Regions from separate parts of the Actinomyces stomatis genome, predicted to be linked through region 2. Evidence: riboswitches for the same ligand, from Rfam matches in the RefSeq annotation. Region 2 holds a riboswitch; the other holds the start of a gene.

Region 1 (11,943 bases), on a different contig from region 2:
GAGCTGGGTCCAGGCCATGCCCATGGTGATGGGCGTCAGGCCGGCGGCCTTGACCTTCTCCATGTCGGCGATCCAGGCGTCGATGGTGGTAGCGGGCTTGGTCGGGTCGAGCCCGGCGGCCTTGAGCGCGGGCACCGAGGCCCACACGACGTTGGCCCGGTGGATGTTGGAGGGCACCGAGTAGATCTTGCCGTCGGAGTCCTTGAGGCGGTCCATGAGGGTGGCCGGGAATGCCTCGTTGAGCTTGAACTCCTCGTAGAGGCTGGAGACGTCCAGCAGGTAGCCGGCCTCGATGTGGTCCTTGATCTCGGCGCCGGCGTGGGCCTGGTAGGTGTCCGGCGGGTTCTTGGCGGCCAGGTCCGCGGCGAGCTTCTGCTTGGCCTGGCTGCCGGCGCCGCCGGAGACGGCCTTGTTCTCGAACTTCGTCTTGGGGAACTGCTGGTTGAAGACCTTGACCAGGGCGTCCAGGCCGAGCTTCTCCGAGCCCGCCGACCACCAGGTGACGACGTCGACCTCGCTGGCGTCCCCCTCACCGGCGGCTCCAGCGGACTTCGAGCCGGAGCTGCCGGAGGTCGCGCAGGCGGCCAGGGTGGCGGCGACTGCAGTGGTTCCCAGACCCGCCAGCACGGCACGGCGGGAGAGGTAGTGGGTGGGACGCATGGGACTGCTCCTTAGAAACGACGGTGTCTCATGACCACGGCACCGTTGCCGCGGGCGGGGAGATCAGATGTTGTCTAGTCATCTGAACTCGCCAGGAGAGTAGACCTAAACTGAGCGAAACTCAAACATACATTGCGCAAACAATCATTATACTGGTCATCAACCACAGGTCTATACCAGCAATGCCAACAATCCGTCCGCCGCCCCATCCACCACAGGCATGAAAAAGGTCCTCGCCGCTCGAATGAGCGGCGAGGACCCGGGCAGGAACGGGAGGGACCGCACGGCTCCACACCCAAGGTGGTCCGTACCACGAGCGGGTCGGACCCGAGTGGCAGCTCAGGCCGAGCCCGGACGCCGAGCCGGACGGTTCGAGGGACTCAGATGAGCCCCATGGAGGCCACCGTGTTCTTCTCCTCGACGAGCTCGGCTGCCGAGGCGTCGATCTTGCCGCGGGAGAAGTCGTCGATCTCGAGACCCTGGACGATCTTCCACTCACCGTTCTCCGAGGTGCAGGGGAAGGAGGAGATGATGCCCTCGGGCACGCCGTAGGATCCGTCGGACATGATCGAGGAGGAGGTCCAGGACCCGGAGGTGCCCAGCACCCAGTCGTGCACGTGGTCGATGGCGGCCGAGGCGGCCGAGGCCGCCGAGGAGGCGCCGCGCGCGTCGATGATGGCGGCGCCGCGCTTGGCGACGGTCGGGATGAAGTCGTTCTCGACCCAGGCCCGGTCGGCCAGGATGTCGGTGATGGGGGCGCCCTTGACGGTGGCCTGGGTGAGGTCGGGGTACTGGGTGGAGGAGTGGTTGCCCCAGACGGTGACCTTGTCGATGTCGGTGACGTGGCAGCCGGCCTTGGTGGCCAGCTGAGCCAGGGCGCGGTTGTGATCCAGGCGGGTCATGGCCGTGAAGCGCGAGGAGGGGATATCGGGAGCGTGCGAGGCCGCGATGAGGGCGTTGGTGTTGGCGGGGTTGCCCACGACGAGCACCTTGATGTCCTCGGCGGCGCCGGCGTTGAGGGCCTCGCCCTGGGGACCGAAGATGCCGCCGTTGGCGGAGAGCAGGTCGGCGCGCTCCATGCCGGCCTTGCGGGGCATGGAGCCGACGAGGAAGGCGATGTTGGCGCCCTCGAAGGCAGCCTTGGCGTCATCGAAGATGTCGACGCTGCCCAGGGTCGAGAAGGCGGAGTCGAACAGCTCCATAGCGGTCCCCTCAGCGGCCTTGACGGCCGGCGGGATCTCCAGCAGGCGGAGGTTGACACGCTGGTCCGGGCCGAGAAGGGCGCCGGAGGCGATGCGGAACAGCAGGGCGTAGCCGATGTTGCCGGCAGCACCGGTGACGGTGATGTTGACGGGAGCGTTTGCCATCGAGGACTCCTTCGAGACGTGTGTCGTCGCGGGCCGCAGGCGGCAGCCCGGCAGGACAACGCTATGACGTTCGCGCAGGTGAACACACCAGTCCGCTACATTTCGTGACTCTCACCACTCCCTTGAGCAGCGGAGGTGGGATTCCTCCTGGTAGCCCGTGATCTCAGCGAGATACTCACCGCCCCTGACAACAGCCCGTCTTGATCGATACGCTGGGGGCCTCCCCAGCCCGTTTCTCGCCTCCAGGACCGTGATGAGCTCACGCCGATCCCCCGCGCCCATTCTTGCGCCACTGCGCCGCGGTTCCCCGCCCCGCCCTGTCGTCTCCTCGCCCGCCGGGCGCCGCGCAGGCGCCCTCTCATTCGGTCTGACGCTCCTGGGTGCCCTGGGGTCCGGGTGGTGCCTCATCTCCACCGGACGTGCGCTGGGCGCCCTGTTGAGCTCCTCATCGACAGTGGGCCTGCTCGCCCAGGCTCTGGCCGCGGCCACCGTGAGCGCCGCCTGCCAGCTGGCGGCTCAGCGGGTCGCCCGCTTCAGTGCGTTCACTGAGGAGGCGCACCTGCGCCGGCTCACCCTGGCTCACCTGCTGGGGCTGGGTCCGGCGCGCGCCGCTGACGTCCGCAGCGGTGCGACCGCCTCCCTGTTGACCGACGGTGCCGAGCGCGTGGCTCTCTACCGGCAGACCTTCCTGGCCCCGACGCTGGCGGCCGCAGCGGCTCCTCTGCTGGTGCTCATCGAGCTGGCCGCCTTCGTCGACGTCGTTCCCGCCCTGGTCCTGGCGGCGGCCGTCATCGTGGTACCGGCCTTCATCGCCTGGTGCCACTCACGGCTGCGGGCCTCGTCGTCGGACTCCCGACGGGCTCGTATGCGCCTGGCCGCCGAGTACCTCGACGCGATCCAGGGACTGCGGACCCTCACCCTGGCCCGGGCCGCGGAACGCACCAGCGCGCGCCTGCGCCTGGAGGGGGAGACGAACCGGCGCGCCGTCATGGGGCTGCTGGCGGGCAACCAGCTCGTCATCCTGCTCACCGACGGCCTGTTCTCGCTCTTCCTCATCACCGTGGCCGCAGGTCTGGCCCTGATGCGTCTGTCGACCGGTGTCATCGACGTCGGTGACGCCTTGGCGATCGTCCTGACCTCCTACGTGCTCCTTGAGCCGCTGGACCACGTGGGCGCCTTCTTCTACGTGGGCATGGGCGGGATGGCCAATCAGCGCGCCATCCGCGGGATTCTGTCGCGCCCTCAGCCCCGCTCCACCGCGACTCCCGGAGCCAGGACCTCGCCCGCTGCGACCGCGCAGACATCCATCGTGCTCGACGACGTCGAAGCCACCTGGGAGGCGGATCCCGTGCTGGAGGGCGTGAACCTGAGCGTGCGGCGTGGCGAGAGCCTGGCAGTAGTCGGCCCCTCGGGAGCGGGAAAGTCGACGCTCATGGCGCTGCTCGCCGGGAACCTGCTGCCCAGCGGCGGGTCCGTGCGGGTCGAGGGCACCGAGCTGAGTGCCGCCACGCAGGACGAGGTACGCTCCGCCTCCGCACTGGTGGCGCAGACGACCTGGCTGTTCACCGGGACGATCGCCGACAACCTGCGCCTGGCCCAGCCCTACGCGACGCCGTCACAGATGTGGCACGCCCTGGAGGTGGCCCGCCTCGACAAGGAGGTGGCACTCATGCCCGAGGGGCTGGAGACACAGGTGGGTGAGGCCGGGCTGGGACTGTCGGGCGGTCAGGCCCAGCGCCTGTCCCTGGCACGCGCCTTCCTGGCCGACCGCCCCGTGCTGCTCCTGGATGAGCCCACCAGTCAGGTGGACCTGGCCAGCGAAGCGGCCATCGTCGAGTCCATTGAACAGCTGGCCCAGGGCCGCACCGTCGTCACCATCTCGCACCGCGTCGGGGCGCTGACAGCAGCGGACCGGACCGTGAAGGTCGAGGCCGGGGCGGTCCATGAGGCGGGCGGAGCCGGGGCACCCGGTTGTGCCGGCGCGGCACCCCGCGAGGAAGCCGCTGAACCCAACGCCCACGAGGCCGACGCCCCCTCCTCCAAGGCCACCGACGGTGATCACCAGGAGGAGCGGACATGATCCGATCGAAGCAGACGGGGCGCTCATCAGCGCCCCGCTCGCGGGCAGCCGGCAGCTCGGGGCAGCGCAGCGGGGCCGGTCGGGCCGCCTCCACGCAGGCGCCTCCTTCGCGTGCGCAGCTGGTGCGGTGGCTGCTTCAGGTCACCCGCCCAGTGCTCTCACCGCTGCTGGGCTCCACCCTGTGCCGCATCATCGACCTGCTGTGCGGAGTGGCCCTGTTCTCCCTGGGGGCCTACGCCGTGGCCCGGGCGGGTCTGGCGATAACGACTGACGCACCGGTGTCCGCCATCTGGCCGGTACTGGCCGTCATGGCGGGGCTGTCCCTGCTCAAGGCGGCCCTGCGCTACGCCGAGCAGTTCCTCGGCCACCTGGTGGCCTTCAAGGCGCTCGAGCTGCTGCGCGGTCAGATCTTCCGCTCCCTCATCCCCCGCTCCCCCAGGGTCACTGCGACGTCGCGCTCGGGCGACCTCCTGTCACGGGCCACCAAGGACGTGGACCGGATCGAGGTCTTCTTCGCCCACACTTTTGCTCCGGCGGCCTCCGCCGTCATCGTCCCGATCACGGTGCTCACGGTCATCGGTCTGCGGGTGTCCTGGTTGGTGGCCCTGGCGGCGCTCCCCTTCGTGGTGGCCCAGCTGCTCATCGTGCCCCGCCTGGGGTTCGCCGCCTCCGCCGATGCCTCCCGCTCGGTCTCGGCGGCGCGGGCGGATCTCACCCAGCACGTGACCGACACCGTTCAGGGCATGAGCGAGGTCGTCGGGTACGGGCGCAGCCAGGAGCGTCTGGATGAGATGGCCAGGATCGACGCCGAGATCGCAGGTGCCGCCAGACCAAGCGGCCAATGGGCCTCCGTGAGACGAGGCCTCAACCAGCTGGCGGGGCTGACCGCACCGATCACCGTCGTCACCGTGGGCGCGATGGTGCCCGCGACCGGCTCCAGCGCAGGTGTCCCCCTCCTGGCTGCCGCGGCCGCCGCGGTGCTGCGGCTGTCCGACACCGTGCGCGGCGTCGATGAGTTCTCGAGTGCGCTCAATGCCTCCTTCGCCTCAGCAGAGAGAGTGTGGGAGGTCGTCAACGCGCCCGTGGAGGTGCACGACGGCGATCAGGAGCTGACCGCCGGCATCTCCCACGAGGTCCTGTGGCAGGACGTGACCTACTCCTACCCCAACACTGCCGCCCAGGCCGTCCGCGGCGCCAGCGTCAGAGCCAGGGCCGGAAGGTGGACCTGCATTGTGGGGGCCTCAGGGTCGGGCAAGTCCACACTGACCCAGCTGGCGGTGCGCTTCGATGAGCCGGACTCGGGCCGCATTCTCATCGACGGCCAGGACGTGACCGATCTGCGTGCCGTCAGCCTCTATCAGGAGATCGGCATGGTGGATCAGCGGGTCCACCTCATGCGGGCCACTATTGCGGACAATGTGCGCCTGGCGGCGCCGTCGGCCAGCGATGCCCAGGTGCGCCGGGCGTGCCGAGCCGCCTGCATCGACGAGGACATCGAGGCCCTCGAGGACGGCTACCACACTCTCGTGGGCGAGCGCGGCCAGTCCCTGTCAGGTGGCCAGCGACAGCGCCTGGCACTGGCGCGTGCGCTCCTGGCCCGCCCCGGGGTGCTCATCCTCGATGAGTTCACCTCCCACCTGGATCCTGAGTTGGACGAGCGGGTGCGCATCGGGGTGCGCACCTATCTTCCCCAGGCGACGATCATCGAGATCACTCACCGTTTGCAGTGGTCCGAGCAGGCCGACCACGTCGTCGTCATGGACGCGGGGGTGGTCGTGCAGACGGGGCCGCCGGCCAAGCTCCTGGCCGAGCCCGGACCGCTGCGCACGCTGACCGGCCGCAGTCACTGAGAGATGCCAGCTGGTCCAGGCTGATTCAGTCGGGTTCAGTCGGGTTCAGTCCGAAACGCTGATCGGGCGCCGGGAGTCACTGTGACTCCCGGCGCCCGATCAGGTTGCCTGCGATCTACTCGCCGGAGCGGGTGGCTGCGGCCGAGGCCTCGAGCTCCTCGGGGCTGACAACCCCTTCGACACTGACGGCGTGGAGGTAGGCCATGCCGTCGAAGGAGAGCTCGCGAACGTTCTCCGGGTCGCCCTCGTCGTTGACGGAGCCACCGGCCATGCGATCCACGATGATGGCGATGGCGCCGTCACCGGTGACGTTCGTGGCGGTGCCGAAGGAGTCCAGGGCGATGTAGGTGGCGATCATGAGGGCCACCTGCTGGTCGTTGAAGCCGAGCATGGAGGACAGCAGACCGGTGGCCGCCATGATGGCGCCCCCGGGCACGCCCGGTGCGGCCACCATCGTGATGCCGAGCATGAAGATGAAGCCGATCCACTGGGCGGTGCTCACGTGCAGGCCCTGGGTGAGGACGATCGCGAAGGCGAAGGAGAAGATCTTCGAGGTCGACCCCGCCAGGTGGATCGTGGCGCACAGCGGGATGGTGAAGGAGGCCACCGCGTCGGAGACGCCGTTCTTCTTCGTCTGACGCAGGGTGACCGGGATCGTGGCCGCGGACGAGGAGGTGCCCAGAGCCGTCAGGTAGGCCGGGACCATGGTGAGCAGCGCCTTGAGCGGGTTGCGGCGACCGATGATCCCCGCGGTGATGAACTGGATGCCCAGGATGACGACCTCGAGGATGAGGACCACGACGACGACCCGCAGGAGCGCCTTCATCACTGCCCCGGCCGCCCCGGTGTAGGTGAGGTTGAGGAAGATGCCGAAGATGTGAAGAGGCAGCAGAGGGATGATGATCCGCTCGATGAGACGGGTGATGATGGCCCGGAACTCGATGAAGCCCTTGCGCAGCACGCCCCGGGGCACCATGGACAGGCCGATCCCCAGGACGAAGGACAGCAGCAGGGCGGTCATGACCTCGACGGCCGGCGGCATCTCCACCGTGAAGTAGCTGCTCAGAGCCCCCTCTGGCTTGGCGACATCAGCCAGAGAGGTCCCTGCGAGCAGCCGTGGGAAGGTGGCGGCGCACACCAGGAAGGTGAGGAAGCCGGCGAAGAGGGTGGAGGTGTAGGCCAGAGCCGTCGTGACTCCGAGCCACTTGCCGGCCCCGCGTCCCAGATCGGCGATGGCGGGGGTCACCAGACCGATGATGATGAGCGGGATGGAGAAGCTGAGGAACTGACTGAACAGGTCGGAGAAGGTCGCGAAGACATTGCCGACGGGCTTGGGAATGATCGCGTGGCCCCTGAAGCGGACCGAGCCCACGAGCAGGGCCAACAGGATCGCACCAATGACCCAGGTCAGGATGCTATGGCTGAGGCGATGGGCCAGCGAGGGCGAGGCTGAGGGATTGCTTGACATAGAGGGACCTTCAGGGTGTGAAACGAGGTGACAAGACGTCTTGACTGAGGCCAGCGTGCCATACCGCTCGGTCACGACGCCGCACCGGACCGAGGAATGAGCACTCCCAGGGCACAGATCACAGAAGGTAACGCGCAGCCTCGCCGGGAGAACTCAACGATACGCGACCTACTCCCCGCTCACTGGATGCGCGGCAGGTTGACGTAAGGCGATAGGAGGAGCAGGACGGCGGCCAGGCCGATGCCGAGACCGACGTCGAACAGGCGGCTGCGCGCCGCCAGCCAGGTGCCGTCGGGGCGCTGGAGCCGGACGATGGCCAGCGACAGGATCCCGGCGGCCGCCCACAGGACGGCGATACGGCGGTGCCCCAGCAGCGCGATGGCAGGAACAGCTGCCAGGCCGAGGGCCACGAGGACAACACAGATGGTGCGGTAGGGCTCCTTGTGCTCGGCCTGCTGGGGATGCGGGTCATGAGTCACGGACAGGAGCCTATCGGCGCGTGGGGAGCGGGTCCATGCCCTCTCTCCGGCTCGCATGCCGGCCTCCTGCCCGGCGTGAGGAGTCGGGCACGAGGCGGCGAAGCCGGCTCAGTGGGAGAAGTGGCGGGTGCCGGTGAGGTACATGGTGACGCCGGCGGCCTGGGCGGCATCAATGACCTCCTGGTCACGGATGGAGCCTCCGGGCTGGACGACGGCGCGAACCCCGGCGTCGATGAGGACCTGGAGGCCGTCGGCGAAGGGGAAGAAGGCGTCGGAGGCGGCCACGGCCCCGCGAGCGCGCTGCGGCGCGGCGGCCGCGTCCGCCAGGACCTCGGCTGCGTCGGCCCCTCCGACGGCGCCCTTCTCCTGCTGCGGGCCTTCGAGTGCGGCGTCACCAGTGGATCGGGTCCCCAGGGTGTTGGCGCGCTCGACGGCCAGCTTGCAGGAGTCGACGCGGTTGACCTGTCCCATTCCCACGCCGACGGTGGCGCCATCGTGGGCCAGGAGGACCGCGTTGGAGCGCACCGCGCGCACCGAGCGCCAGGCGAAGGCGAGATCGGCCAGGAGCGCGTCGTCGGCGGCCGGCCCCGCGGCCAGGGTCCAGGTTGAGGGGTCGTCGCCGTCGGCGCTGAGCACGTCGCGCTCCTGGATGACGGCGCCTCCCGTGACCTGCTTGATCTCGTAGCCATCGCGCTCGGGGGGCTCGACGACGAGCAGGCGGAGGTTCTTCTTGGTGGACAAGATCTCCACGGCCTCGTCGTCGAAGGCGGGGGCGGCGACGACCTCGGTGAAGATCGGTTTGACCTGATGGGCCATCTCAGCGGTGACGACCGAGTTGGTGGCGATGACGCCGCCGTACGCCGAGACCGGGTCGCAGGCGTGGGCCTTGCGGTGGGCCTCGGCGACGTCACCGGCGGCCGAGACGGCGATGCCGCAGGGGTTGGCATGCTTGACGACGGCGACCGTGACGGCCTGGCCGTGGTCATAGGCGGCGCGCACGGCGGCGTCGGTGTCGGTGTAGTTGTTGTAGCTCATGGCCTTGCCGTGGAGCTGGCGGGCGCCGGCCACTCCCCCGCTCGCCCCGGCGGTGCGGTAGACGGCGGCCCGCTGATGGGGGTTCTCCCCGTAGCGCAGGCTCGCCAGGCGCTCGTAGCCGACGCCGACGTAGGCCGGCGGCGCGGCCGACCTGCTCGCCTCGGACTCGGCGGCATCGGCGGTGTCCGCGATGCCGTCGGTCTCGATCTGGCCGGCCATCCAGGTTGAGACGGCGGCGTCGTAGGCGGCGGTGTGGGCGAAGGCCTCGGCGGCCAGGCGGCGGCGGTCGGTCAGGGTGAAGCCGCCTTCCCGCACGGCGGCCGCGACGTCGTCGTACCGGTTGGGGCTGGTGACCACGGCGACGGCGGGGTGGTTCTTGGCGGCGGCGCGCACCATGGTGGGGCCACCGATGTCGATCTGCTCGACACAGGCGTCGAAGGGGGCGCCGGAGGCGACGGTGTCGGTGAAGGGGTAGAGGTTGACGATGACGAGGTCGATGGGCGTCACGCCCAGGGTGCCCAGCTGGTCGAGGTGGTCGGGCTTGCGGCGGTCGGCGAGGATGCCGGCGTGGACGGCCGGGTGGAGGGTCTTGACCCGACCCTCGAGGCACTCGGGGAAGCCGGTGACCTCTTCCACCGGGGTGACGGCCAGGCCCGCGGCGGCGATGGTGGCGGCGGTGGAGCCGGTGGACACGATCTCGACGCCGGCGTCGGCCAGGGCGCGGGCGAGCGGGACGAGGCCGGTCTTGTCGTAGACGGAGACGAGGGCGCGGCGCACGGGGACGCGGTCGGGGCTGACGAGGCCCTCGGTGGGGACGTGAGCGGTGGGGACTGCCTGATTCGTGGACTGCGAGGACTGGGACGAGGGGGACATGATGCTCCTGGTGCGGCGTGAGGAAGCGGGACGCCCAGGCGGGCGACGCCCCGTTCGTGGACGGCCTCGGCCACTCCCCGGTGGTGCCCCACCCTCGCCAGTCGTAGCCGCTCATATCCTATCGGGTGGCGGCCGCGACGCCACTGGGAGGGCGCACCGCGCCTCCCTGACCTGAGATTTGCCATGTCGCTTCCGGCGAACCGCCCAACCGATTGGCCAGTTTCCTTGCAAGCGGCTTTAGATACGGCATACAGTCCGCAACATGACTGCGCCCATCAATATCGCAGCAACACCGGTATATCGGGGAACTCCCCCTGAGCGGTGGCAGGAGGCCGCCTCCGCCTACCGGCGCTGGTGGAGCCGCCACCCGGCGTTATCCAGCGCTCTGAACCTGGTGGTGCGCGGAGCCTACGCCCTCATGATCCCGTTGCTCATCGCCGCTCTGGTGATGGTGCCGCGGTTGGCCTATGCCGCCGTTCCGGCGGCCTTCATGGCCGTGTGCCTCATGGTGGTGGCTCTCCTGGCGCGCACACGAACCATCAGCTGGCGCTCGGTCCTCCTCATGTACGGCGTCGGTGCCGCGTGGTCACTCGTCGTCGCTATGATCATGAGTTCGGTGCGCACCCGCGCAGGGCTGTCCGTCATGGGCAACGGAATGAGCATCGCGCTGACCATCGCCCTGGAGGTTCTCAGCCCGCTGGTGCCTCTGGTGCTCGTGGTCTTCCTGGCACCGGGTCGGATGCGCCGTCTGGCGGCCTCCGACTGGGCCCTGCTCGGCTTCGCCGCCGGTGCGGGCCTGACGGCTCTCAATGACGGCATCCGGGCCCTGGAGGAGAGCAGCCTGCTCTCCTCGGTCCTGGGCAACGGGCGTCTGCCCTTCTCCTTCAACCCGTGGACCTCGGGGTCGATGACCCAGGAGAACAGCAACGTCCTGGCGGTCAGCAACCAGGTGAGCACCGCGAACATCACGATGGCGGTGGCACTTGCGATCACGTTGTGGCGCCTCAAGGACTCTCCGGCCTTCGAAGGTGCCAAGAACCTCGTGTGGCTGCGGATCGTGGCCTGGATTCTCCCGGCGGTGGTCATTCTGCAGTCGGTGAGTGACCACGCCACCTACATCGCCAGGATCGCCCAGCAGCTCGGCCAGAGCGACTCCGGCGGCGGCTTCCCGGCGCTGCTCATGTTCCTGTGGCGGGTCAACGGCGGAGGCCTGAGTGCCATCCCTCTGTCCGTCATCCTCATGGCAGCCTGCCTGCTCCTGGACGCTCACCGCCGCGCCTACGCGGGCGTGCACGGCTGGACGGTGGCCGGGGCGCCGGCTCCCCGCTACCCCAACCTCACCGAAGCGCCGCCGTTCGTGCGCGCTCTCATCGTCTCGGTGGTGGCCCTGGCGAACTTCACCTGGGGCGACTTGGCCGTCACCTGGGGCGCCTACGGGGACCTGCGCCAGGGACGTCTCTACGCCATGCGAGCGGGGCGGGCCACCGCCGAGCAGGTGCGCGGCGTGCGCGCCGATGCCATGGAGGCCACGACGCCGGGCGCTGAGCCGAATGCCCGCCAGGGCTTCCGCCTGGGAATCCTGGTGGTCAGCGTCGTGCTGTTCCTCCTGTGCTGCATGTACGAGGTGCGCACCGTCTGGCAGCTCGCCCCCGAGCTCAAGGAGACCGATGACGACCTGTTCCTCTCAGCCCTGCCGCGCCTGTTCTCCCAGTGGTGGAGCGGGCTGAGTGGCACCCAGGGGCTCCTCTACGCGATCGGGGCGCTGGCCACGGTGTCCATGAGCCTCTCCCTCGTCCTGACGCTGGGGGCGCCGGGGCGCCGTATCAGCACCGCGCCGTCGTCGAGCAGCCTCGTCAGTCACCTGCTCACGCGCACGCCGGGGCAGACGTGCCTGGCCCTGCTGGACTTCGCGATGACCTACATGCCGCGCTCGGCCCTGAGCGCGAGTCCCGCCGGGGGCGGTACTGACCTGGCTGCCGAGCTCTCCGTCAACCGGCGGATCCGGGGCGCCGAGACCTTCTCCGAGAGCCAGGCGCTGTTCACGGCGCGCACCAAGCGACAGGTGGCGGTTGAAGCCGATATCGCACGTCTTCGTGAGCTCGCCGAGTCTCTGGGTGTCGTCGGTATCGAT
Region 2 (11,943 bases):
CCTGCCCCACCGGGCGCACCTGGCGCTGCGGCGCCGCGACGACCGCGTCGTGCGCCTGGTATCCCCCCAGACCCGGGAGAAGGTCGACGTCATGGACCTCGACACGATCGGCCCGAAGGGAACCCCCGGGGAGGTGGAGCACTGGGCCTCCTACATCGCCGGCGTCGCCTGGTCCCTGGAGCGCGACGGCTTCGAGAGCCTGCCGGGCTTCGATGCCGCCCTCGTCTCCTGCGTGCCCCTGGGAGGCGGGCTGTCCTCCTCGGCGGCCCTGGAGTGCTCTGCGGCCGTCGCCATTGACGAGGTCGCGCACCTGGGCCTGGCCGGGACTCCTGAGGAGCCCAACGACGCCGGGCGCGCCCGCTTGGTGTCCAACTGCGTGCGCACGGAGAACGAGATGGCCGGCGCCCCCACCGGCGGCATGGACCAGTCGGCCTCCCTGCGCTGCCACGAGGGTCACGCCCTGGAGCTGGACTGCCGCGACGGCTCGGTGACCCACGTGCCCTTCGACCTGGCCGCCGAGGGGCTGGCCCTCCTGGTCATCGACACCAAGGCCAAGCACTCCCTGGACGACGGCCAGTACGGTGCCAGGCGAGCCGCCTGCGAGCGCGCCGCCGAGATCCTTGGCGTGGAGCTCCTCGCGGACATCGCGGTCGAGGACCTGCCCGGTGCCCTGGAGCGCCTGGCCGCAAGCGCCGACGTCCAGGACGCCGGAGAGGCCGACGAGCTGGTCAAGCGCACCCGCCACGTCGTCACCGAGATCGACCGCACCCGCCGGCTCGTCTCGCTCCTGCAGGACGGGCGCCCCCTGCGCGGTGAGAAGCTCGCCGAGGCGGGCAGGCTCATGGACGCCTCGCACGAGTCACTGCGCGTGGACTACGAGTGCACTTGCCCCGAGCTGGATGTGGCCGTGGAGGCGGCCCGTGCCGCCGGCGCCCACGGGGCGCGCATGACCGGTGGCGGGTTCGGAGGCTCGGCGATCGCCCTGGTGGACGCTGACGCCGTCCACGACGTGGCCGCCGCCGTGACCGATGCCTACCGGCGTGAGGGTTTCAACCCACCGGCCTTCCTCGACGCGGTTCCCGCTGCCCCGGCCGGACGGCTCGCCTGAGCTGTACAGCACGCCGCTCGGCCGGCGCACCTTGACGGTGATCAGCCCTCTCCAACCTCGGTTGGAGAGGGCTTTCAGCGTTCCTCCTTCAGGATGAGGTCAGACAAGTACTCCTGCCGTAGTCTCTGTGCGTATTAATCAGGAACGCGGGCTCCCTACCCGGTTCCGATTCCGTTGCCTTCCATGGAGGACGCCGTGAAGCGCTTCGTCTGGCCCGCCCTCAAGACCCTCATTGCGGTGATCATCGCCGTCGCCCTGGTGAAGATCGCCTTCTTCCCCTCGCAGAACGATGGCACAACCGCTGACATCTCCCCCGGTTACGCCGCTGACGTCAAGACCGCCACCGTTGCCACCGGCAACATCTCCAACACGGTGACGGTCAAGGGTCACATCGTTCAGGACGCCACGGTCGAGGTCCAGGCCGACCTGGCGGGCGTGGTGGACTCGGTCGCCGTGGAGAAGGACAGCCAGGTCAACGCCGGCGATCCACTGCTCTACATCAAGCACTCCGAGTCTCAGTCCCCGACGACCAAGACCGATGAGAACGGCAACGTCACCCAGACACCGACCGAGGACAAGGTCACCTGGTCCACGATCTACGCCCCTGTCAGCGGCACTGTGACCCCCAAGGTCATCAAGCAGCAGGAGACCGGCGTCGGCGTCGTCGTGGCCACTATCACCCCCTCGACCTACTCGGCCACCGGCACCGTCAGCGCCACGCAGCAGTACCGGCTCACCAACGCCCCCACTGCCGCGACCCTGACCCTGGAAGGGGGCCCGGCTCCCTTCCAGTGCAACAACCTCAAGGTCGGCACCAAGGCCTCCGCCTCCACGACCACCGGTGGGGACGGCTCGACGACGACCACCTCCGGTGACGGCACCAGCGTGGAGATGCGCTGCGCGGTTCCCGGCGACCAGAAGGTCTTCGCCGGCATGCCGGTGACCATCAGCGTTGACGCGGGCAGTGCCTCGGACACCCTGATGGTTCCGGTCACCGCCGTGGAGGGCAAGGTCGGCTCGGGCTTCGTGTGGCTGGTCCCCGAGTCCGGGGACGCCTCCAAGGCGGTCAAGACCGCCGTGAAGCTGGGGATCACGGACGGCACGAACATCCAGATCACCGCCGGCCTCAAGGCCGACCAGCAGGTGCTGCAGTTCGTCCCCAACAAGGACACGCGCCGTACCGGGACGCCGGATAGCTGCGAGCCGGACAACTCCGCCTGCTACGACTCCGAAGGCAAGGAGATCCTGTGAGCGGGCTGCTGGAGCTGCGGGAGATCACCCGTACCTTCACCGTTCCCGACTCCGAGCCCCTGGAGATTCTCACGGGAGTCAACCTGAGCGTCTCCCCCGGCGAGCACGTGGCCATCGTGGGACGCTCGGGAACGGGCAAGTCCACCCTGCTCAACATCCTGGGTCTCATCGACAAGCCGACGTCGGGCCACTACACGCTCTCCGGCACCGACACCTCCCGGCTCGGGGAGAGCCGCCGCGCCCACCTGCGGGGGCAGACCTTCGGCTTCGTCTTCCAGTCCTTCAACCTCATCCCGGGGCTGAGCACCACCGAGAACGTGGCCGCCCCGCTCCTGTACGACACCGGCAGGGCCTTCTGGACCCGCAGCACGCGGGCCGCGGAGCTGCTGGAGGCCGTGGGCCTGGGAGACAAGGTGGGCTCGCCCATCTCACGTCTGTCGGGAGGCGAGCAGCAGCGGGTGGCCATCGCCCGGGCACTGTCCCGCCGCCCCAGCGTCATCCTGGCCGACGAGCCCACCGGAGCCCTCGACGTCGACACCGGCAACTCGGTCATGACGCTCCTGGAGCGACAGTGCGCCGAGAACGGCGCCGCCCTCATCATCATCACTCACGACCTGGCCGTGGCCGGCCGCGCCCACACGCAGTACCGGCTCGATCACGGCACCCTCACCCCGATCTCCGTCATGCGTCGCAAGGTCGGCAGCCTGGAGGAGTTCGGTGAGGTCGTCGCCCCTCCGGCATCCCCCTATCCGTCTCCCTCCACCAGCCACGAAGGAGCCTCATGAACGGCATTCTCACCGGATTCTTCGGCGCCATCGTCGAGGCGTGGGCCCAGCTGCGCATCGGCAAGCTGAGGGTCCTGCTGTCCCTGGTGGGCGTGGCGGCGGCGGTGGCGGCCATGACCTTCGTCATCGCCCTGGGGCAGGTCTCCGTCGACGCCATCAACAAGGTCAGCGAGAAGTACACCGGCCGCCAGGGCACGGTGACGATCAACGTCAGCCCCACCGGCAAGGGCCTGGACCAGGCACTCCAGGCCGACGACGCACCCGAGGCGAGCGCCGGCAGCGACTCAGCCGGCAGCAGTGGCGCCGACGCAGGCGGGTCGGGTGGCTCGGGTGGCGCAGGTGGCGCAGGTGGCGCAGGTGGCGCAGGTGGCGCAGGTGGCGCAGGCGGAGGCTCCACGACCAGCGCTGCGACCGCAGCGAAGATCTCGGGGGCGATGAACAGCTTCGTCGAGCGCTACGACGTCAAGTCCTGGGCGACGACCTACACCTCCAACGTCCGCTTCTCCTTCCCCGACGGGGCTCGGAGCGTGCCCACCCAGACCGTGAGCCTGAGCTACGGGCTCCTGCACCACAAGACCGTCTCCCAGGGGCGCTGGTTCACCGCGCAGGACGAGGACGACCTGTCCCCGAGTATGGTCGTCACCCAGGGCTTCCTTGACGCACTGGGGATCCAGGAGCTCACCGAGCCGGTCACCATCACCTCCTTCTCCCCCGTGCAGACCTCCTTCACGATCGTCGGCGTGCTGGAGGCGGAGGACCTCTCCCTCATGGGTTGCAGCGGTGACCCCGAGCGGGACGCGGGCCTGCCGTGCACACAGCCCGTGACCGCCTTCGCCCTCAACACGCCTTACGAGCACTGGCTGCCCAAGGACGCTTCCCGCCCCGCCCCCACACTGGAGATCTGGGCCGGTCAGGACGGCGCGAAGGAGGTCGCCAGCCTGGCCAAGAAGGACCTGGACGCGCGCTTCGGTCAGGGCTCGACCCAGACCGAGGACAACCTCCAGGGCGGCGGCATGGTCTCCAGCGCGAACACCTTCACCCAGGTGGTCACGGCCGCCGGCGTGTTCGTCATGCTGCTGGGGGCCCTGAGCCTGGTCAACATCTCACTGGTGACCGTGCGCCAACGCATCCACGAGATCGGGGTGCGGCGCTCCTTCGGGGCGACGAGCAGACGCATCTTCTTCTCCATCATGCTGGAGTCGGTGGTGGCCACCGTGGTCGCCGGCGTCGTCGGCATCGGGATCGCGATCGTCGGGATGCGCTTCATGCCGCTGAGCACCTTCCTGGGGATCCCGGTGACCACGACCCCGCCCTTCCCCATGATGGCGGCCGTCATCGGCCTCATCGCGGCCACCGCCGTGGGCGCGCTGGCGGGCATCATCCCAGCGATCGTGGCCACCCGCATCCGGCCGATCGACGCGATCCGCTACTGAGACGGATGTCGGGGTCGGGCACGTTCACGTGCCCGACCCCGACATCCGTTCTCCGGAAGGGTCAGCCGTGGCTTTAGAGGTACTCGACGACGAGCGGGGCGTGGTCGGACCAGCGTGAGGCGTAGTCGGGCGCCCGATCCACGGCGACGCTGCGGGCCCGCTCGGCCAGGGCTGGGGTGAGGACCTGGTAGTCGATCCGCCAACCGGCGTTGTTGTCGAAGGCCTTGCCGCGCTGGGACCACCACGTGTAGGGCCCCTGCTCCTCGTCCCCCACGAGGTGGCGCGAGGCGTCCACCCAGCCGGAGGCGAACCATCCCTCCAGGTGGGCGATCTCCTCATCCATGACGCCGGCGATCTTGTTGTGGTTGGGCTTCCAGTTCTTGATGTCGCGCTCGGAGCGCACCACGTTGAGGTCCCCGGCCATGACGGCCTGGGGGCCGCCATCACGGGCGGCGCCCAGGAGGTCGGCCATGCGGGCGTCGACGAGCTCGAGGTGGGCGTACTTCTGGTCCATCTTCTCGGTGCCCAGCTGGCCGGAGTGCAGGTAGGCGGAGATGACGGTGAGCTGCTCGACGCCGTCGAAGCCGGTGAGACTCAGGTCGGCCTCGAGCCAGCGACCGGAGTCGACGTCGGGCTCCTCGGTTCCGGGAGCGGCCACGCCGTAGCGCAGCTCGCCGAGGGCGGCGGGGCCGCCATCGCGCACGGCGACACCCACACCCGCACGGCCCTTGATGCGACAGGGCCAGATGGCGGCCTCGTAGCCGGGCAGCAGATCGACGGCGATCTGCTCGTCGGCACGAACCTCCTGGAGCAGGAGGATGTCGGGGGCAGAGGCGGTGAGCCACTCCCCCATGCCCTTGCGGGCGGCGGCCCGGATGCCGTTGACGTTGACGGTGGCGATACGCATGGCGGCAAGCCTACGCGGTCGGCCCTGAGCCTGAGACGATAGAGCCATGAGCGACGCCGGTATGAGTGCCAGCAGCGTGAGAACCGTTCACGTCCTGGTCCAGGGCACGGTCCAGGGTGTGGGTTTCCGCTACCACTGCGCCTACACCGCCCAGGAGCTGGGTGTGGTGGGGCAGGTCCGCAACCTGCCCGACGGGGACGTCGAGGTCATGGCCCAGGGCGAGCCGGAGGCCGTGGGCCGGCTGATCGCGTGGCTGAGACACGGCCCCCGGTGGGCCTCGGTGCGCCGGCTCACCGTCACCGACCTGCGCGCCGGCTGTCTGGATGAGCGCAGGTTCGAGATCACCGGGTGAGAGGATCGGGCCATGGATCCCGACGACGTCCGCAAGCCGCGCAGCGCACGACGACTCGGCGTATGGATGGCCGTCATCGTCATCGCCGCCGCCCTCCCCGTCCTGGCTCAGGCCTCGTTCCTGTCCCGCGTCAGCACCCTTCTGTGGCTGGCCTCCATGCCACTGTGCGTCCTGGGCTGCGCGATGCTGGCCAAGGAGCTGGCGGCACGTCGCGCCTCCAGGCAGGACCTGGACTGAGGGGCGGATCAGGACCCGACGACGCAGACCGGCCCTCAGGCATCCCAGGACGCCCGAGGGCCGGTCCGGTCAGGTGAGGCGGTCACGCGCCGGACCAGCGGCGCCGCTTCAGAGCGAGCGCTCCGCGGTCTCGACAACGTTGGCCAGCAGGAGGGCGCGGGTCATGGGCCCCACGCCACCGGGGTTGGGCGAGAGCCAGGAGGCCACCTCGTCGACGCCGTCGGCGACGTCACCGGCGATGCGGCCCTTGCCGGTGGCGGGGTCGACGACGCGCGAGACGCCCACGTCCAGGACGATGGCGCCGGGAGCGACCATCTCCGGGGTGATGATGCCGGGGCTGCCGGCCGCCGAGATGACGACGTCGGCCCGGCGCACGTGCTCAGCCAGATCCGTGGTGCCGGTGTGGCAGATGTCCACGGTGGCGTTGACGTCCTTGCGTCCCAGGAGCAGGCCGATGGAGCGGCCCACCGTGACACCGCGGCCGACGACGCACACGTTGCGGCCGGCCAGGTCGATGCCGTGGCGCTCCATGAGCTCGATGCAGCCGCGCGGCGTGCAGGGCAGCGGCGAGTCGATGGGTCCAGAGGCCCGCAGCACCAGGCGCCCCAGGTTGGTGGGGTGCAGGCCGTCGGCGTCCTTGGCCGGGTCGACGCGCTCCAGGACCGCGTTGGTGTCCACGCCCGCCGGCAGCGGGAGCTGGACGATGTAGCCGGTACAGGCGTCATCGGCGTTGAGGCGGTCGACGGCGGCCTCCACCTCGGCCTGGGTGGCGGTGGCCGGCAGGTCCTCACGGATGGAGAGGATGCCGACCTCGGCGCAGTCGGCGTGCTTCCCGGCGACGTACTTGACGCTGCCGGGGTCCTCCCCCACCAGGACCGTGCCCAGGCCGGGGGTGACGCCGCGCTCGCGCAGCGCCGCGACGCGCTCCTTGAGCTCGGCCTTGAGGGCGGAGGCCGTGGCCTTGCCGTCCAGGACCCGGGCGGCCCCGTTCCAGGGCGCCCTCACTGGGCCAGCCCCGGGTAGAGGGGGAAGGCGTCGGTCAGGGCGCGCACGCGGGCGCGCAGGGCGGCCAGGGTCTCGTCGTCGGCGGTACCGGCGGCGCCGTGGATGAGGGTGGCGGCGATGATGTCGGCGACCTCGGAGAACTCGGCGTCGCCGAAGCCGCGGGTGGCCAGGGCGGGGGTGCCGATGCGCAGGCCGGAGGTGACGCGCGGGGGACGCGGGTCGAAGGGGACGGCGTTGCGGTTGACCGTGATGCCGGCGGTGTGCAGGAGGTCCTCGGCCTGCTGGCCGTCCAGGGAGGAGTCGCGCAGGTCCACCAGCACCAGGTGGACGTCGGTACCACCGGTGACCAGGCTGACGCCGGCGGCCTTGACGTCATCGGCCCCCAGGCGCTCGGCGATGATGGCGGCGCCGCGCACAGTGCGCTCCTGGCGCTCGCGGAACTCCTCGGTGCCGGCGATCTTCATGGCCACGGCCTTGGCGGCGATGACGTGCATGAGGGGGCCGCCCTGCTGGCCGGGGAAGACGGCGGAGTTGAGCTTCTTGCCCCACTGCTCGGCGCGGCTGGACAGGAGCATGCCGGAGCGGGGGCCGCCCAGGGTCTTGTGGACGGTGGTGGACACGACGTCGGCGTGCGGGACGGGGTTGGGGTGCAGGCCGGCGGCGACGAGCCCGGCGAAGTGGGCCATGTCCACCCACAGGGCCGCACCGACCTCGTCGGCGATCGCGCGGAAGGCTGCGAAGTCGAGGTGGCGGGGGTAGGCGGACCAGCCGGCGATGATGACCGTGGGGCGCTCGCGCAGGGCGGCCTCGCGCACCTGGTCCATCTCGATGCGCATGGTGGTCTCGTCCACGCCGTAGGCGGTGGCGTTGTAGTTCTTGCCGGAGAAGTTGATCTTCATGCCGTGGGTGAGGTGGCCGCCGTGGGCCAGGGACAGACCCAGGAGGGTGTCGCCGGGGGTGGCCAGGGCGTGGAGGACGGCGGCATTGGCCTGGGCACCGGAGTGGGGCTGGACGTTGGCCCACTCGGCGTCGAAGACGGACTTGGCGCGCTCGATGGCCAGGGACTCGGCGACGTCGACGACCTCGCAGCCGCCGTAGTAGCGGCGCCCCGGGTAGCCTTCCGCGTACTTGTTGGTCAGGACCGATCCCTGACACTCCAGGACGGCCCGGGGAACGAAGTTCTCCGAGGCGATCATCTCCAGGGTCTCGCGCTGGCGGGTGAGCTCGCCGGTGAGGACCTCGGCGATGTCTGGGTCGAGCTCGGCCAGGGGCTGGTTCAGGGACGGGGTGACGGCTTGCGCGGTCATGTCTCTCCTCAGGTGTGAGGCGCAGGCCGCGGCGAAGCGGGCGGCCGTGCGCGCACTGGTGGGCGATCCGTGGCCCAGGCGGGCGACCCCGGAGTCGTGTTCGTGCCGCTCCCCGGTGGTGATCCACCCGGCGCCAGTCGCGACAGGACCACCCTACCGTGCCGGGGCGGAGCCGCGCCGCCCCCTGCCGCGCCGTGCCGCCCCAGAGTGAGGCTCGCGCCACAGGGGTGGACGCTCAGCCCTCCTGCCCGAACCAGTCGCCCAGGCCGTCGTCGGCGCCGATCCAGGCCAGCGCCTGGGCCATCTCCTCGGGTCGCAGGAGGATCCGGGCGAAGGCGCGGCGCACCTGCTCGCGCATCTCCTCATCGCCGACGCCGGTGACCACGAGGTGGCAGCGGGGCTCGTCGGCCGCGTCGCCGCCGGTACCGGAGGGGGCGGTCGGGACCTCCGCCCAGGTGCCGGCGTCGCCAACGATCACGGCACCTCCGGCGACCTCCCAGGTGCAGACCCGGCCAGGACGGCTGGGCAGCCAGAAGCAGCCGCGAGCGCACAGGCCCTGTCCGGCGAGCTCGACGACGAGGGAGCGCAGGCGTCCGGGATGGAAGGGCATGGTGGCGCTGAGGTCGAGGGTCCACACGCCGTGCTCGTCGGGGCCACCCCAGGCGCTGGTGGTGGCGGGGTGGATGCGGCTCAGGGAGGCGGCGGCGTCGTGGGTGAGGGCGGTGAGGGCCTCCAGGAGGGGTGCGTCGAGCCCCGGGAGCAGGAGGGCGTCGTGGGGGCGCAGGTGCTCAATGAGGTCGGCCCCGGCGGGGTCCTCGTCACGTCCCAGGGCCAGGACGAGGTCGGCGTAGCCGAGGTTGGTCAGGTGGACGGCGCCCGTGCAGCGGGAGTCGCCGGGGAAGGCGGTCAGCAGGCGGTGCTCGAGGAGCTCGTCCAGGGCGGTCGTGGCGTCCAGGACGTGGGCGGCTCCGGCCAGTCTCACGCCGGTGCCGGTGAGCTCCTCGGCCAGTCCGGGCAGGAGGTGGGCGAGCTCGATGGCCGCCGGCAGGAGGATGACGGTGGTGCCGCCCGGTTCCTGGGCGGCGCGGTCCTGGGCGACGGCGGCCAGGACCTCCCGCAGGGAGCAGGTGGGGCAGGTGGAGGGCATGGGGACGTCGAGCCTGACCGGTTCGTCGTCGAAGCCCTCGGCCGAGCTGTGGCTGACGAGTCGAACCAGGTCGCCGTCGGCGTCGCTGCTCTCGGCCTGGTCATCGGCGCCGAAGTGGAGCCCGGCGCGGATGACCACGGCGTCCTGGCCGGCCAGGGTGAGGTCGACCAGGTCCAGCAGAGCGGGGTCGACGGCGCCGATGACGGCCAGGGCGTGTCGGCCGTCGGCCGGGAAGCCGGGGATGTCGGCGCAGTTGTCGACGAGGTCGTCCGAGGGGTCGGTCACGGGTGTCCTCCAGCAGAGTTGACGAAACTGAGAATCATTCTTATATCATGCTCGTCATGACCACCTACTGCCAAGTCACGGGGGCCCGGCCTGTCTTCGGCCGGTCCGTCTCTCACTCCCACAAGCGCACGCCCCGGCGCTGGGATCCCAACCTGCAGCGCAAGCGCTACTGGGTGCCGTCCTTGGGTCGCACCCTGCGCCTGACGGTGTCCGCCAAGGGCATCCGCACGATCGACAAACTGGGCATTGATGTCGTCGTGGCTCAGATGCTCGCCCGAGGGGAGAAGCTGTCATGAGCGGAGCCAAGGGCAAGGACCTGCGGCCGATCATCAAGATGGTCTCGACCGCGGGCACGGGTCACACCTACGTGACCCGCAAGAACCGCCGCAACACCCCCGACCGGCTGGTGCTGCGCAAGTTCGATCCGGTGGTGCGCCGGCACGTGGAGTACAAGGAGTCGCGCTGATGGCCAAGAAGTCCAAGATCGCCGCCGAGCTGCGGCGCCAGCAGATGGTGGAGCGTTACGCCGAGCGCCGCGCCGAGCTCAAGCGGGCCTCGATCAACCCTCACCTGAGCCAGGAGAAGCGCGATGAGGCGATGGCGGCTCTGCACGCGCTGCCGCGAGACGCCTCCCCCACTCGTCTGCGTCGGCGCGACGCGGTGGACGGTCGCCCGCGCGGGCACCTGCGCGTCACCGGGACCTCCCGGGTGCGCTTCCGCGAGATGGCGCTGCGCGGCGAGCTGCCGGGCATCGTCAAGTCCTCCTGGTAGGCGGGTGCGGGCGGGGTGGGTCTGTGGGCCCGCACCCGCCGGGGGCATGCGGCGTAACGCAGCCGCAGCCGCCCTCTCGCAGCGCCGCCACCGACACCCGTCTCCACGTCAGTTCTTACATTCACCCCCACCCAAGGAGCTCGTATGCGTCCTGGGATCCACCCCAGCTACCAGCCCATCGTCTTTCGTGACAAGTCCGCCGACTTCGCCTTCCTGACCCGTTCGACCCTGACGTCGTCGGAGACCATCGAGTGGGAGGACGGCAACACCTACCCGGTCTACGACGTCGAGGTCTCCAGCGCCTCGCACCCGTTCTGGACCGGCCAGGGCAAGATCCTGGACACGGCCGGCCGAGTGGAGAAGTTCGAGCGCCGCTACGGCAAGCGCAAGCGGTAGGCGGGCAGGCGGGGCGCCACCGCCCCTCCCCTCGATCTCTCACCGTCCTCGCTGAACACAAAGAAGGAAGGAGCCGATATGAAGGTGCGTGCCTCGATCCGGTCCCTGGCCAAGCAGCCGGGGTCCAAGGTGGTCCGACGCCGCGGTCACACCTACGTCATCAACAAGAAGAACCCCCGTCTCAAGGCCCGTCAGGGCTAAGGCGTTACGGGAAGCCAAGGAGTACGGATCCTCCGGGACCGGCACCTGAGCCGTTTCTACGGCGGGGGCCGGTCCCGGTTAGGCTGAGACCATGGCTCTCTCCACGGCGCAACCCGACTCCGCCGCCCACCTGGTCCTGTCCCTGTCCTGCCCAGACCGTCCGGGCATCGTCCACGCGGTCACCGGCACGTTGGCGCGCCGCGGTGGGAACATCACCGAGTCCAAGCAGTTCGGGGACTCCTCCACCGGTCTGTTCTTCATGCGGGTCCAGGTGCTCACCACCGTGCCGCGCGTGGAACTGGAGAAGGACCTGGCCGAGCTGGCCGGCGAGTACGAGATGGAGTGGAGCCTCGATGAGGTGGGGCGGGCCATGCGCACCCTCATCATGGTCTCGAAGGAGGGGCACTGCCTGACCGACCTGCTCTTCAGGGAGCGCAGCCAGGGGCTGCCGGTCGACGTCGTCGGCGTAGTGGGCAACCACGAGACGCTGCGGGACGTCGCCGAGTTCTACGGAGTTCCCTTCCACCACATCCCAGTCACCAAGGAGACCAAGGAGGCCGCCGAAGCCGAGCTACTGGGGCTGGTGGACTCCCTCAACGTCGAGCTGGTGGTGCTGGCCCGCTACATGCAGATCCTCTCCCCCGCCCTGTGCGAGCGGCTGCACGGGGGCGTCATCAACATCCACCACTCGTTCCTGCCGTCCTTCAAGGGGGCGCGTCCTTACGCCCAGGCGCACGAGCGCGGGGTCAAGCTCATTG

The links. Region 2 has a riboswitch for ZMP and ZTP ahead of glyA (serine hydroxymethyltransferase). Riboswitches for the same ligand answer to the same signal wherever they lie in the genome.
Region 1: another riboswitch for ZMP and ZTP. It lies ahead of purH (bifunctional phosphoribosylaminoimidazolecarboxamide formyltransferase/IMP cyclohydrolase); the one in region 2 lies ahead of glyA (serine hydroxymethyltransferase).

The regions. Positions count from the first base shown of each region.
Region 1 covers NZ_JASPEP010000004.1:9,276-21,218, reverse strand. The annotation lists gene RIV12_RS03755 (ABC transporter substrate-binding protein) at 1-660, opposite strand, end outside; gene RIV12_RS03750 (malate dehydrogenase) at 1,041-2,027, opposite strand; gene RIV12_RS03745 (ABC transporter ATP-binding protein/permease) at 2,281-4,107, shown strand; gene RIV12_RS03740 (amino acid ABC transporter ATP-binding/permease protein) at 4,104-5,957, shown strand; gene RIV12_RS03735 (dicarboxylate/amino acid:cation symporter) at 6,073-7,425, opposite strand; gene RIV12_RS03730 (DUF3017 domain-containing protein) at 7,605-7,904, opposite strand; gene purH (bifunctional phosphoribosylaminoimidazolecarboxamide formyltransferase/IMP cyclohydrolase) at 8,013-9,812, opposite strand; ZMP/ZTP riboswitch at 9,838-9,927, opposite strand; gene RIV12_RS03720 (hypothetical protein) at 10,075-11,943, shown strand, end outside.
Region 2 covers NZ_JASPEP010000003.1:166,530-178,472, reverse strand. The annotation lists gene galK (galactokinase) at 1-1,108, shown strand, start outside; gene RIV12_RS03315 (permuted SH3 domain-containing protein) at 1,292-2,359, shown strand; gene RIV12_RS03310 (ABC transporter ATP-binding protein) at 2,356-3,144, shown strand; gene RIV12_RS03305 (ABC transporter permease) at 3,141-4,577, shown strand; gene RIV12_RS03300 (exodeoxyribonuclease III) at 4,651-5,484, opposite strand; gene RIV12_RS03295 (acylphosphatase) at 5,531-5,836, shown strand; gene RIV12_RS03290 (hypothetical protein) at 5,849-6,073, shown strand; gene RIV12_RS03285 (bifunctional methylenetetrahydrofolate dehydrogenase/methenyltetrahydrofolate cyclohydrolase) at 6,182-7,078, opposite strand; gene glyA (serine hydroxymethyltransferase) at 7,075-8,385, opposite strand; ZMP/ZTP riboswitch at 8,451-8,536, opposite strand; gene RIV12_RS03275 (CobW family GTP-binding protein) at 8,621-9,817, opposite strand; gene rpmB (50S ribosomal protein L28) at 9,874-10,113, shown strand; gene rpmG (50S ribosomal protein L33) at 10,110-10,283, shown strand; gene rpsN (30S ribosomal protein S14) at 10,283-10,588, shown strand; gene RIV12_RS03255 (type B 50S ribosomal protein L31) at 10,733-10,984, shown strand; gene ykgO (type B 50S ribosomal protein L36) at 11,063-11,185, shown strand; gene purU (formyltetrahydrofolate deformylase) at 11,277-11,943, shown strand, end outside.